DNA from 3 places in the Marinomonas sp. 63XJN7_9_ISO-PGPR-S23-217 genome. Region 2 is predicted to be linked to each of the others. Evidence: predicted binding sites of a transcription regulator. Region 2 holds the regulator's gene; each other region holds the start of a gene.

Region 1 (4,352 bases), 730 kb from region 2:
CTTAGCTCTCCTTTGCACCAAAAAGGTATGACACTGGAAATTCTGAATAATTTAGGCTTGGACCAAAAACGTATTGTTATCGAGCTATCAGAACAACATCAATATGACCACAATGGCCTATCAAGAATCAGTGTAAAACATTATCGAGACATGGGATTTCACGTTGCCATTGATGATTTAGGTGTTGGTTATTCAGGGTTACGTCTTTGGTCAGAATTGCAACCTGAGATCGTCAAAATAGACAAACACTTTATTCACAACATTGACAAGGACGAAATCAAGCGTGAGTTTGTGCGCTCCATTTTGAGCATATCACAACGGTTAAAATGCATTCTGATTGCCGAGGGAATCGAAACGCAACAAGAATTGGATCAGCTAATCGACCTTGGTATTGAATTTGGACAAGGCTATTTCTTGGGCCACCCAACGGACAAACCCGCGTTTTCGACTCATCCCTATTTGAAGAAACAGGCACAAAGGCGAGCCGTATTTGAAGTGGATCATTCGGAAACGGTACGTTCTCTGTCGCGAGTCACGCCAACTGTCCAAATTGACAGTCACTTAGATGAAGTCTCAAACCTGTTTAAAGAAAATCAGGATGTGCATTCTATTCCGGTGTTAAAAGACGAAAAGCCAGTGGGTGTTATACGACGTCATCAGCTCCATGAATTATTTTCTACGCCCTATGGGCGGGCACTGTACGAGCATAAGTCGGCTGCCCTATTACTCAGCGAAGACATTCTTGTAGTCGAAAGTAATGTCAGCCTATCGACAGTGTCGACATTGGTAACCAACCAGGAAGCCGATACCTTGAACAATGAAATTGTCATTGTTCATAACGGTAAATTCCTTGGCACAGGCTCCCTAAGAGATCTGCTAAGACGCATTACAGAATTGAAAATCCAAAATGCGACCTACTCCAATCCACTTACTCTCCTACCAGGGAACGTACCTATCAACCAGGAGGTCATGCGACGCTTATCCAATCGTGAAAATTTTCATGTGGCGTATTTTGATCTCAACGACTTCAAGCCGTTCAATGATTATTTTGGCTATTCCATGGGGGATGAAGTAATCCAGCTGGTCAGCAATCTGATTAAAAATATCATAGAGCCGACGCGTAACTTTATTGGGCATGTGGGTGGTGACGATTTTATCGTTATTTTTTCAGACGATCACTGGCAAGAACAGTGTCAGGCAGTGCTCGATCAATTTGCTCATCAAGTGCGCCAATTTTACACCCAAGAAACCCTGCAAGCTGGTGGTGTATGGGGGAGTAACCGACAAGGCGAAAAGGTTTTTCATCCCGTACTAAGCTTATCCGTGGGGGTTGTCGATTTACGAGCAGATCAAGGATTAAACCACCATCAAGTGGCAGAATTAGCGGCATTAGCGAAAAAGTCAGCCAAGCAACAAGGTGGCAACCATCTGTATATTCAACCCTACCAACGTACGTACTCTCGCTCTACTTTACAAGAACCATCGTAAAAATAAAGCGACCGTTAACACACTTCAATCATAGGAATGAAGTGTGTTAACGTCCTCAAACTGTCACGACACTGTCTCAGAGCTGTCATGTTTTTTCCTTAATCTAACACTAAAGCCACAGCGTTAGCCATAGGACGAAACGATGCAAACGACTTTTCGAACGGTGTTTATATCCGATGTGCACTTAGGGACTAAGGCATGTCAGGCCGCCCATTTACTGGATTTCCTTACCACGATAAAAACAGACACTTTATACCTAGTGGGCGATATTATTGACCTTCAAGAAATGCGTCGTAAAGCACATTTTATCGACCTCCACTATCGGATTGTAGAGCGTATTTTGTATATGGCAAAAAATGGCACTCAAGTCATTTACATTCCTGGTAACCATGACGCCTTCTTTCGTCAATTCACTGGACAAACCCTCTCTGGCATCGAGATTCGTCTTAACGCTCGCCATACCACCGCTGATGGCCGACATTTCCATGTAAGCCACGGCGACGAGTTCGATCAAATGGTTAAAATCAGCCCATTGATGCTGGCTATCGGTGATAGAGCTCATGGTGCTATGTTGTCACTAAACCAGTGGATTAATGGCGTGCGGCGCTTTATTCGGCTCCCTTATTGGTCCCTCGCTGGCTACCTAAAAAGCCATATTGGCAAGGCCAAGGAATTCATCCATCGCTTTGAAACAGCAGCTCTCAAATCGGCCAAAAGCAAACACCTTGATGGCTATATTTGTGGTCATATTCACTTTGCCTCGTTTCTTTTAAAAGAAGGAGCCTTGTATTGCAACGATGGCGACTGGGTTGAACATTGTACCGCTCTCACCGAGTCAAAAACAGGCGAACTCAACCTCCTTCACTGGTCAGAGCAACCTAAACACCTTGCAACAGAGCCTCAAGATGAGCAGTGGCAAGGCAATCCGCTAAGCCGCCAGCCTAATTAGATTTACTCTATCAAACTCATTTATTAAAAATAAATAGCGCACTATTTAATATCTTGACATTAAATAGTGCGCTACTTATTATAAAACACACCCAGACAAAAGAACAAGGTAAGTCAGCCATGCAAGACACTCCCAAATTAAATGAGCTTTTATGTTTTTCGCTCTATTCAACGTCCCTGGCGATGAATAAGTTGTATCGAAAACTCTTAAAGCCGTTGGGCATCACTTACCCGCAATATCTGGTGTTAATTCTACTTTGGCAACATAAGTCTTACCCTATGACCAATATTGGTGAAGATTTGTTCTTAGATTCAGCAACGCTGACCCCCTTATTAAAAAGAATGGAAAGTGCCAATTTAGTGACACGTCGTCGAGATAAGCAAGATGAACGACATGTGATTATTGAGTTAACGGAGCAAGGCCAAGCATTAGAAGACCAGGTAGAAAGTGTTTTTCAAGAGGCTATTTGCGCCTCTCAACTGTCGTTAGAAGACATTGGTAGGACCAAACATGTAGTGGATACATTGAGGCAAAATCTCATTCATTACAACGATAGCCACTAACCAACAGGGGGCGTTACCTTATAACCCCCTTGTGATAACCCGTTTAAACGATGACAAAACAGGAGTCAGATATGACAGCATTAAACCAAGTACTATACACCGCTCACGCAACGTCTAAAGGTGGCCGTACTGGCGAATCAAAATCCGACGATGGTAAATTATCTGTCACTCTTAGCACGCCAAAAGAACTAGGTGGCAATGGCGGTGAAGGGACTAACCCTGAACAACTATTCGCAGCAGGCTACTCTGCGTGTTTCATGGGGGCATTGCAATTAGTCGCTTCTCAGCAGCAAGCAAAATTGCCAGCAGACAGCACAATTGATGCGGCTATCAGCATTGGACCAATCGATCAGGGTTTTGGTATTGCCGCGAAATTGACGGTTAACTTACCTGGAATGGATAAAGCGCAGGCAGAGAAGCTGGTTAATGATGCTCATCAAGTTTGCCCATATTCCAACGCCACTCGTAACAACATTGATGTTACCTTAGTCGTGAATGTATAAACATTTAGGTCTGCTCACTAATCTGGAGCGATCTATTTTATGAGCAAGATGGTTGTTTCAAAAAAGGGCGTCTCAACATGAGAAGCTCTTTTTTATGCGACAGCTATTTATTCTTGCTGTCGAGCTCATCAAACCGATTTATGAGCCAACGATGAGACAGTTACGGCCTTTTGATTTGGCTAAATATAAGGCATCGTCCGCCCTTGAGAGAAGCGTGTCCATTGAGTCTTCTGCGCGAAAACAGCTAATACCAACACTAATGCTGGTCGATACCGTTTTATGATCACTTGAGAGACGATACAAGGCCACTTCATCACGCACTTGCTCCATCAAGGTAATGGCCTTTTCTTGGGAATATTGAGGCAATATAACAAGAAACTCTTCCCCTCCCCATCGACCTAACAAGCCATGATCATTGATGATGTTATTCATTAACTTACCCAAAGCCACTAAAACATCATCCCCCACCTGATGACCAAATTGATCATTCACTTTTTTGAAGTAATCAATGTCGATCATCGCAATGGCCAAATCCTCAGACGACGCATCGTCTTGATGTTCGACAGCATAAGACAAACGCTTCATGATAAAACGTCGATTAGGCAATTCCGTCAGCGGGTCGATTAACGAGGTTCTCTCCAACTCAAGATTCAACTGGCGCAAATTACGCTGATAACGATCCGAGATCCGGGTTATTTTTTCTAACTGACGTAAGTGCTTATCAAAGCGTTCACTTAAGCTTTTCTCGCGCTGCATCATCATATCTTGGTAAGAATCGGACAATCGTGTCAGACGATCCATTCTATTCCACTGATCTTGATTCACCTCCCATAACTGACGCAACGCTCG
Region 2 (4,352 bases):
TGAACCCTTATAACCCCCTCCCAGCCTCCCCCTTGGCAAGGGGGAGGAGCCGACAGTTCCCTCCCAGCTCCGTTGTAAGGGGAAGGGGTTGGGCTGAGGAATGTCTTGTTCCCTCCCCTTATTTAAGGGGAGGGTTAGGGTGGGGTTTATTGGTCTTTTACAATAGGCTCTTTGTCATCCTCAACATTTTTTTCTATTGCAGAAAACGCTGGAATATCATCCGTCCGTACTCGGTTGGCTGGGAAATGACAAGAGAAGCGACTGCCACGGTTGAGTTCGCTAAGGATCTGTAACTTAGCATCATGGTGCATGAGCACATGTTTGACGATGGCTAAGCCTAAGCCCGTGCCGCCCGTTTTGGTACTACGACCCTTATCGACTCGGAAAAATCGCTCCGTTAAGCGCGGAATGTATCTTGGGTCTATGCCTAAGCCGTGGTCGGCAACTGAAAACACGCCACTGAATTCATTAGACTCCCATTTCACTTTGATTTCACCGCCATCTGGTGAATACTTGATGGCGTTTACCACCAAATTAGAAAACGCACTGTAGAGTTCGTTGTAGGCGCCGTACAGACGTGCTTTTTCTGGAATATCAATGTCTAAAGAATGTTTTTCAGTAAGTAGAGGTGACGCAATTTTCTTAATGGCTTCCGTCCAAGAAGACACCTCATGCCAATGTTCTTCTTCTCGTTTATCGTTGCTTTCTAAACGCGATAATAGCAACAAATCTTCGATTAAATGTTCCATGCGCTCCGACTGCTCAGACATATTTGCGATGCCTTTTTGCATGCTGGCGGGCAGGGAATCTTGGAACATTTCTAACGTTTCTAAATAACCTTTAATGACCGTTAAAGGGGTTTTTAGCTCATGGGAGGCATTGGCGACAAAGTCTTTGCGCATTTCTTCGAGCAGGTGCAGTCTTGTGACATCGCGGATAAAAATCAAATGATCATTTTTATCGTACAAGGTGGTTTGGACTTCTAAATAAACGCCCTCTTTGGCCGGTGACTTAATCACCAGCGGTTCTCCAAAACGTTTTTGGGTAAAGTAACGAAAAAATTCTGGGTTGCGAACAATATTGGTAATGGGCTGCCCTCGATCAACTGGGCGCATTAGGCCTAAAAAGTGTCCTGCCGAGTTATTCCACCACTCTAAGTTGCCTTGGTTATCGGCCATAATGACGCCTTCTTTTAGGGCGGCGGTAGAATTCTCGATACGATTCAGAGCTTGGCGCATACGGCGCTTCGATTTACGCTGCTTTTTCTGCAAACGGTAGACAACATCGAAGATATCTCCCCAGATACCATCCGATTCAGGGGGGGCGCCTCGCCCAGAGTGACGTAGCCAATAATGAAATTGGTAAAGTTGATACAGCTGCCAATACAATGTTCCCAATAAAAACAAAAGTACGACGGCTTGTAAGTGGTTTATGATAAAACCGATGACGATGCAGGCCAAAAGCCCTAAAGACCAGCGAATTATTGCTCTTCGCCAAACTGCTTTCATATTATATGACTAAGTCCTTTTGGGAGAGAATCGGTAGCCAGTCCCTCGAACGGTTTGAATCAAAAAGTCGTGACTGCTACCAATGGCTTTTCGTAAACGGCGAATATGCACATCAACGGTACGTTCTTCCACATAAACATTACCGCCCCATACCTGATCCAATAATTGTGCCCGTGAATAGGCTCTTTCTTGGTGAGTCATGAGAAATTTTAGCAGACGGTACTCCGTCGGCCCCATATCTAGCGGCTTATTGTCAATGGTAACGCGTTGGCTAATAGGATCAAGGGTTAACCCTTCGATTTCAATTGGCTCATCTACCCCTTGAGGCGTGGCTCGACGTAGCACCGCTTTCAGTCTGGCGACTAATTCTCGTGGCGAGAAGGGCTTGGTAATGTAATCGTCAGCACCGACTTCCAGCCCTTGAATTTTGTTGTCTTCCTCGCTTTTTGCCGTCAACATAATGACGGGGATTTCCGCTGTTGCACTGTCTTTTTTTAGGCGACGAGTCAGTTCTATGCCGCTACTCCCTGGCATCATCCAGTCGCAGAGAATCAAATCAGGTCGATGGTCGACAATGATTTCGTGGGCTTGTTGGCTATTTTCTGCTTCCATATATTCGTATCCCGCCATTTCTAAGGCGACGGCGATCATTTCGCGAATGGAAGACTCATCATCAATGATTAATACTTTTTTACCGGTCACAGGATCTACCCTCATCTCAGGAACGGTTTAATTAAAACGTCTTAGTATGACAGTTATATGAAAATGTCACATATTCGCCATATATTACATAAATAGTAAGCTAGCAGCGATGCCAATAAAGATACAGTAGCCAATTCGGTTATTATCTAAGAAAGCATGGAAGCAGGCTTGTCGGTCACGTTCTTTGGCTTTTTGGTATTGCAGCCCAAATAATCCCAAACTGATGATAAGCGACACAAAGTAGATCCAGTTAAGGTGGGCCAGTATCCCGATCCAGACCAATAGGGATAACGTCAGACCTTGTAGACAGAGAATAACAAGTAAATCGTATTTGCCGAAAAGGATCGCGGTGGATTTAATGCCGACTTTTAAATCGTCGGGTCGGTCTGTCATGGCATAGTAGGTGTCATAGGCAATGGTCCAGAAGCAATTTGCCACAAACAGCATCCACAACTTGGGGTCTAGCAGATCCCCGCCTTGGGCGCTGTATGCCATGGGAATCGCCCAAGAGAACGCCAAGCCAAGAAATAACTGGGGCAGGTGGGTGTAGCGCTTCATAAAGGGGTACAGTGCGGCTAATCCTAAGCCGACGAAAGACAGCAAAATGGTTCGTAAATCGGTACACAGCACCAACAAAAAGCTCAATACGACCAAAAAGGCGAACAGCCCCAGCGCTTCTTTTTCGGACACACGGCCAGACGGTAAAGGACGATTTTTCGTGCGCTCAACGTGTCCATCGACTTTTCGGTCAGCGTAATCATTGATGACACAGCCGGCAGAACGCATGCTAAACACTCCCAGAACAAAAATGACAATAAGGTGCCATTGGGGCCAGCCATCGGCCGCTAGCCAAAGGGCCCATAGGGTCGGCCACAGCAAGAGTAGGGAGCCAATAGGACGATTAAAACGCGTTAAGTCGGCGTAATCTTTAAGCTTGTTCATGGGAGTCCATTGATTTAGTCGTCAGAATTAGGCGAAGCCGCCTTTATGTTATGCCATTGTCTCGAAAAATGCTTCACTGACCAAGATACCAGAGCCAAATTGTTGGAAAACAGAGCGTCTTGCCCAGACTTTAGTATGGTGATTGGTAAATAAGCCTTTGGGAAGGGCCGCTACCTCAATAGGGCTGCGTTTAAGTGCCCTATGTTTAAACAAATAACCGCCTAATGGTTTATTGTGCAAATGTTTCACTTGTCGCCAATGACCTCGTAAGGCGTTGGCTGGGATAATGGAGCGGGCGTATATAACGGTTCGACCATCGACTTTTAATAATACCGTGCGAACACGCGCAGCATCGCGTGGCTTCATGTTGAGTCGTCGTTTTTCACGCGGTGTTGCTTTCCCCCAACCATCCTCAATAACCTCTACCGTGAGTTGGCCTCTTTTTTTCAACTCTGCGGTGATGGATTGACTGGTCGTGAGCCAAAACCAAAGTGACGCTGGAATTTGCTGTTTGTTAATTTGTTTTAAGGGTTGCCAACGGTAGTGCAGGGCAAGTGTCAGATGATGATTTAATTGCATGTTAGGCCAATCGTTTAGAGCCCTTTTATCGACACTGGTGTTTCTGCCAGTGCATAAAGGTCTCGATTAGTGACATGGCTATTATATTGAGGTTTCGCAACCTTGTCCCATAGAACAATGCATAAAAAAGCCTCGCCTTTATGTCCAACGTCATGGTGGAACATCAAGGTGAGGCTGTTGATCCGATTTGTTTAGTTAACAGGGAATCAGTATCAATGGTTCAAAATTTGGCTTAGGAACAATTGTGTACGGTCATGCTGTGGATTATTGAAAAACTCTTGAGGCTCATTGGCCTCCACAATTTCTCCAGCATCCATAAAGACCACGCGATCCGCCACGGTTTTAGCAAAGCCCATTTCATGGGTAACACAAACCATGGTCATCCCTTCTTCTGCCAACTGCACCATAACATCGAGCACTTCTTTGATCATTTCTGGGTCAAGAGCGGAAGTGGGCTCATCAAATAGCATGATGCGTGGCTGCATACACAGGCCACGGGCAATCGCCACACGCTGTTGTTGGCCCCCGGAAAGTTGCCCTGGGTATTTTAATGCTTGGTTGGCAATTTTCACGCGTTCCAAATAATGCATGGCCAGTTCTTCTGCTTCTTTTTTGGGCATT
Region 3 (4,352 bases), 1.2 Mb from region 2:
GATTTTTTAAAGCGCATATATTGGCTCCCTAAAAAGCGCGATCTGTGTTATCACGAACTTATATGGTGAAAATATTATTATTCGAAACTGGTTCGAACTCCGTATCGAGCGTCAATTTATCACAAACAGATGGCAAGTTAAGAGAAAACAGCACTTTTTATACACGCTTTCCCAATTTTGACTTGATTCGATACTACAAGCTATCCTGATAAGACTATCTTTTATAATATTTTTTTATAAAATTAAGAGCATTCAACTTAACCCAGCGGGCCGTGTGGGCCACCACCACGGTGATCTCCCCCAGTATAAATGTCCTCTTGCACTTGCTTAGCACTTTCTTTTTTCTCTACTTTGCCCGAGGTCTCAGGACTGGCCTTAGCATCAGGCACACCATAAGCCCCTGCTGGACCACCACCACGATGATCTCCTCCTCTATAGCCAGTGTTATCCATAGACGCGCATGCCGTTAACCCAAACATCACAGCGGCCAATATGGTCGCCTTATTCATTTTTAAACAATTTGTCATCTCAACGCCTTATTCCATTTTTCATAAAGCGAATCCTAAGAGGCTTAGTCGGTAAAAGCAAACAATCAAAACCGCTCCTCAAGTGTCGTTTTTTTGACAAACAAGCTCCATTAGAGACAAATTTTGCAAAAAAATCGTACAGACAATGAAAGAACATCAGCACCGCCATTAAGAACATGCAAACAGGGTAAAAGAAAGCGTAGTGTGATGGAGGTTGAACGATTTTCAGAAAACCATAGGATCAATACTCGTTATGGCTAAAGATATTCTTCAATCTCATTAACGTTCATATCAATGATTCAAGGAGTGCTTATCATGATGATATCTCGCAACCGGAAACTGACCATTCTTGGAGTGGGCTTGCTTGCCAGTACGCTGTCTTTTGCTGTAAGTGCACATTCACTACACGCTAAGATAGGAGCTTACCCTGGAACGAAAACAACGGTAACAGGCCATGTCTCAGTCCATTTTGATAAAAAAGATATGACGGTCAAATACAACTTAAAAGGATTGAAGCCCGTTAATGACGGCGGTCTTCATATTCATGTTGGTACCAGCTGTAAAGAAGCTGACAAAGTTGGTGGTCACTATTTCTCTCCGAAATCTGGCGGCGACTACTGGAAAAGCGCTCAATGGGTATCTGACTCTAAAGGTCGTGCAAAAGGCAGCTTTCGCTTGATATCAGGATTAGATTACAAAGCCAATTTGGGGCACGCTGTCGTGATTCATGATGCAAGCGGAGCGCGGATTGGCTGTGGTATTTTAGAAAAGTAATCCTCCCTAAGGTAGTCAATGTCAAAATGGGATGCCGAAACATCCCATTTTTGGTTAATCACTAACAGCCGTTAGTTCCCCATCAAATTTGCCTTAATAATATACAATTGCGCTGCGTCTATTGTATTACCATCCAAGTACTTCTGTTCTAGCTTGCCCTTGGTAGACCAAGTGGCAAAATCATCGTCGTTTAATACCCCTAAATGATAGGGATCAATCACCCACATACCTTCCATTTTATCATGTGGATAAGAGACCGCTTTGGCCACATCGACAACCAGTGACTTACTAACAGGATAAATGCCTTTTTGGGCCAACGCCTCCCAGCCATTTTTCTCCGTATACTGCTCAAGGGTCAGACCATCAATCATCAAGCCATGGCTGGCATCGCGGGTAATGGATGATGACAAAGCCACTGTAGACAAGGGGGTACCACGGTTAAGATCAATTCGATAAATTTTCTTTTGCACATTAGGGTTCGCCTTACCATCTGGGCCGCCCAACAAGAACCCTCCGTCTCGCTCATCAACCAAAAACTCATGGCTATTTAAATCTGCTAACTCAGAGTTCGAATTTTGCGCTTTATCTTGACGATAGAGGTATTGTTCCGTTTTGCCTGTTTCAAGGTTCACTGTAACAATACGCGTTAAATCCCCCTTTTGAGCCGCTTTATTTGGATTGCGCATTGTTGATTGCATAATGCCAACCAAGGTTTTCTGATCTGGTGTCACAGCCAACCCTTCCATACCTCGGTTAGGACGACGATGGGCAAATACTTCAGGCAAATGGAAGACATCGCGGGCATCATTTTTAAATGGGTTAATACGACCAATCTCAACACCATTACTATCGTAATGCACGATATGTGGCCCATATTCATCACTCACCCAAAAGGTGCCATCTTTCATGGCAACAAGGCCTTCACTGTCTAATCCGTAATCGTCCACTTTTATCGGATTAGTGACTTTGTTATAAGGTTTAGAGTCGTCCATTAAAATAGGCTTACCATCAACATGATAAGGGGTCTCTCCAGTACCACCCAGTGCAGGAGAGTTTGGCAACCCAGTAATAGGCTGCCCATCAGAGCGGCGCAATAAGATCGTATCCACTTGACGAATTTGGCCGTTATCTTCTACCTCAAACAACCCAATCCGAGGAGTATAATTTGGCACAGGGAAAATCTTGCCTTTGCCATAGTCACCATTATAACTTGCATTCGGGCCGCGATCCGTCAGGGCGTAAAACTGATTGGCTTGATTTGGGTTGCCTGTCATGGAAGAGCCATAACCGCCATTTCGAATCTCAAATGGCTTATGGGTTTTGTCATCAATCAAATCATGACGTAATACGGTATAGGGTAAGTAACTCCCCGTTTTCGGAAAAGACTCAACAAACTGGGGAGTTTTTGACATAGAAGACTGACTAGCACAACCTGATAACACGCCTGCACAAAGCACACCAGCAAACCACAACTTATTCATAACGCTTCCTCTTATGTTTATAAGGCGTTTGAGCGAACGCCAATTTGTCAACATAAAGTAAAGAGTTAGCATGACAGTTTGATTAAAAAGCCAACAGATGTGTTAAAAGCACGCTCATAACACTGTATACGGTCTAAAAAAATGTTCCCATTCGAATACGGTTAATAATGGCCTCTAGATCTTCAAACAAAAAAGGTTTACTCAAAAAATCGTTCATCCCAGACTCTAGGCATTTGCGTTTTACCTCCTCTTCAACATGAGCAGTCAGAGCAATGATCGGCGTTTCACTCCTCCCAGCATTTTTCTCCGCTCCTCGAATAGCGGCTGTGGCTAAAAAGCCGTCCATATCAGGCATATTACAATCCATAAAAATGGCATCGTAGGGCTTATTATCAGTAACCTTTTCCAGCGCAATCCGTCCGGTTTCAACCACATCAACAACACACCCCAATTTTACGAGCAGTTGTTCACAGATCATTTGATTGATTCGGTTATCTTCCGCTAACAATATATGTAAAGTGTGCAATGAATCAGTATGAATACCTGATTCACACCCTAAAGCGGGTAATAATCCCTTTTGAATCTCATCCGTTACAGTAAACGGAAGTTCAACCGTAAAAACACTTCCCACACCAATGGAGCTCTCTACGGAAATTGTCCCCCCCATAAATTCAACTAGGCGTTGCGTAATACTCAACCCCAATCCAGTCCCACGAATATTTGAATTAAATTGATTGACTTGGTAGAACTGATCAAAAATATGTTGCCGATGTTCTGGAGCAATACCAATCCCCGTATCACTCACGGTAAAATTGAATGTCAGAGTATTACCCTCATGATTTTTTTGACAAGAGACCTTAATGGTTATTTCGCCTTCATCAGTGAATTTGAAGGCATTACCAATAAGATTATAGAGCACTTGATGAAGTCGATAAGGGTCACCCTGCACCCATTCAGGGATATCATCCATTATGCAATTCAGTTTTATCGGCTTTTTTTCAAACTGTACTGACAATAACAACACCGCCTCATTAACCACATTACGAGGGTTAAATAGCAGCTGTTCTAATGCCAGTTGTTTTGCATCCATTTTAGAGTAATCAAGAATATTATTAATAATGTGCATCAATGTTCGACCAGCATTATTGATCACATTTACCTGCTGCTGTTGTTGCTCATTCAGATCACTCAGAGCCAACAATTGAGCCATACCAAGCACACCATTCATGGGCGTTCTTATTTCATGGGTCATCGACGCGAGAAAATCCGCTTTCGCCTGAGCTGCCTGCTCGGCGGCAATTTTCGCCTTTTCCAATTCAGCGGCCTGAGCGGATAGGCGCAAATTATCATTCAGTGCTTGCCAGTAAGTGCGATGTTGCTGCTTTCCTGTCTCGAAAATAAACAAGCCATAACCCAATATTAAACAAGCAATGGTATAGCTCCCAGGTGCCTCTAAAAATATTCCGGCGGCTAAAGCAAAGGGGACACAGATAAGAAAACAATAGAGGCGCAATATTTTATAACTAGGCGCCAAGACATTAACGCCCCCAATACTGAGACAGGCCGCTGA

What was found. The regulator PhoB, encoded in region 2, activates phosphate uptake and scavenging genes when phosphate is short. The targets are predictions, from matches to a motif close to TGTCATANNNNTGTCANA.
Region 1: a site for PhoB is predicted at 1,550-1,567, ahead of AC0VYI_RS02885 (UDP-2,3-diacylglucosamine diphosphatase). Genes of this name have one in related genera too.
Region 3: a site for PhoB is predicted at 2,852-2,869, ahead of AC0VYI_RS19480 (esterase-like activity of phytase family protein). Genes of this name have one in related genera too.

What each region holds. Positions count from the first base shown of each region.
Region 1 covers NZ_CM149678.1:627,798-632,149, reverse strand. The annotation lists gene AC0VYI_RS02890 (EAL domain-containing protein) at 1-1,488, shown strand, start outside; gene AC0VYI_RS02885 (UDP-2,3-diacylglucosamine diphosphatase) at 1,631-2,437, shown strand; gene AC0VYI_RS02880 (MarR family winged helix-turn-helix transcriptional regulator) at 2,557-3,000, shown strand; gene AC0VYI_RS02875 (organic hydroperoxide resistance protein) at 3,072-3,503, shown strand; gene siaD (biofilm regulation diguanylate cyclase SiaD) at 3,642-4,352, opposite strand, start outside.
Region 2 covers NZ_CM149678.1:5,347,738-5,352,089, reverse strand. The annotation lists gene phoR (phosphate regulon sensor histidine kinase PhoR) at 147-1,508, opposite strand; gene phoB (phosphate regulon transcriptional regulator PhoB) at 1,518-2,210, opposite strand; gene ubiA (4-hydroxybenzoate octaprenyltransferase) at 2,295-3,152, opposite strand; gene AC0VYI_RS24880 (chorismate--pyruvate lyase family protein) at 3,201-3,731, opposite strand; gene AC0VYI_RS24875 (amino acid ABC transporter ATP-binding protein) at 3,944-4,352, opposite strand, start outside.
Region 3 covers NZ_CM149678.1:4,145,698-4,150,049, forward strand. The annotation lists gene AC0VYI_RS19465 (YccT family protein) at 1-17, opposite strand, end outside; gene AC0VYI_RS19470 (hypothetical protein) at 258-527, opposite strand; gene AC0VYI_RS19475 (superoxide dismutase family protein) at 843-1,301, shown strand; gene AC0VYI_RS19480 (esterase-like activity of phytase family protein) at 1,373-2,782, opposite strand; gene AC0VYI_RS19485 (ATP-binding protein) at 2,916-4,352, opposite strand, start outside.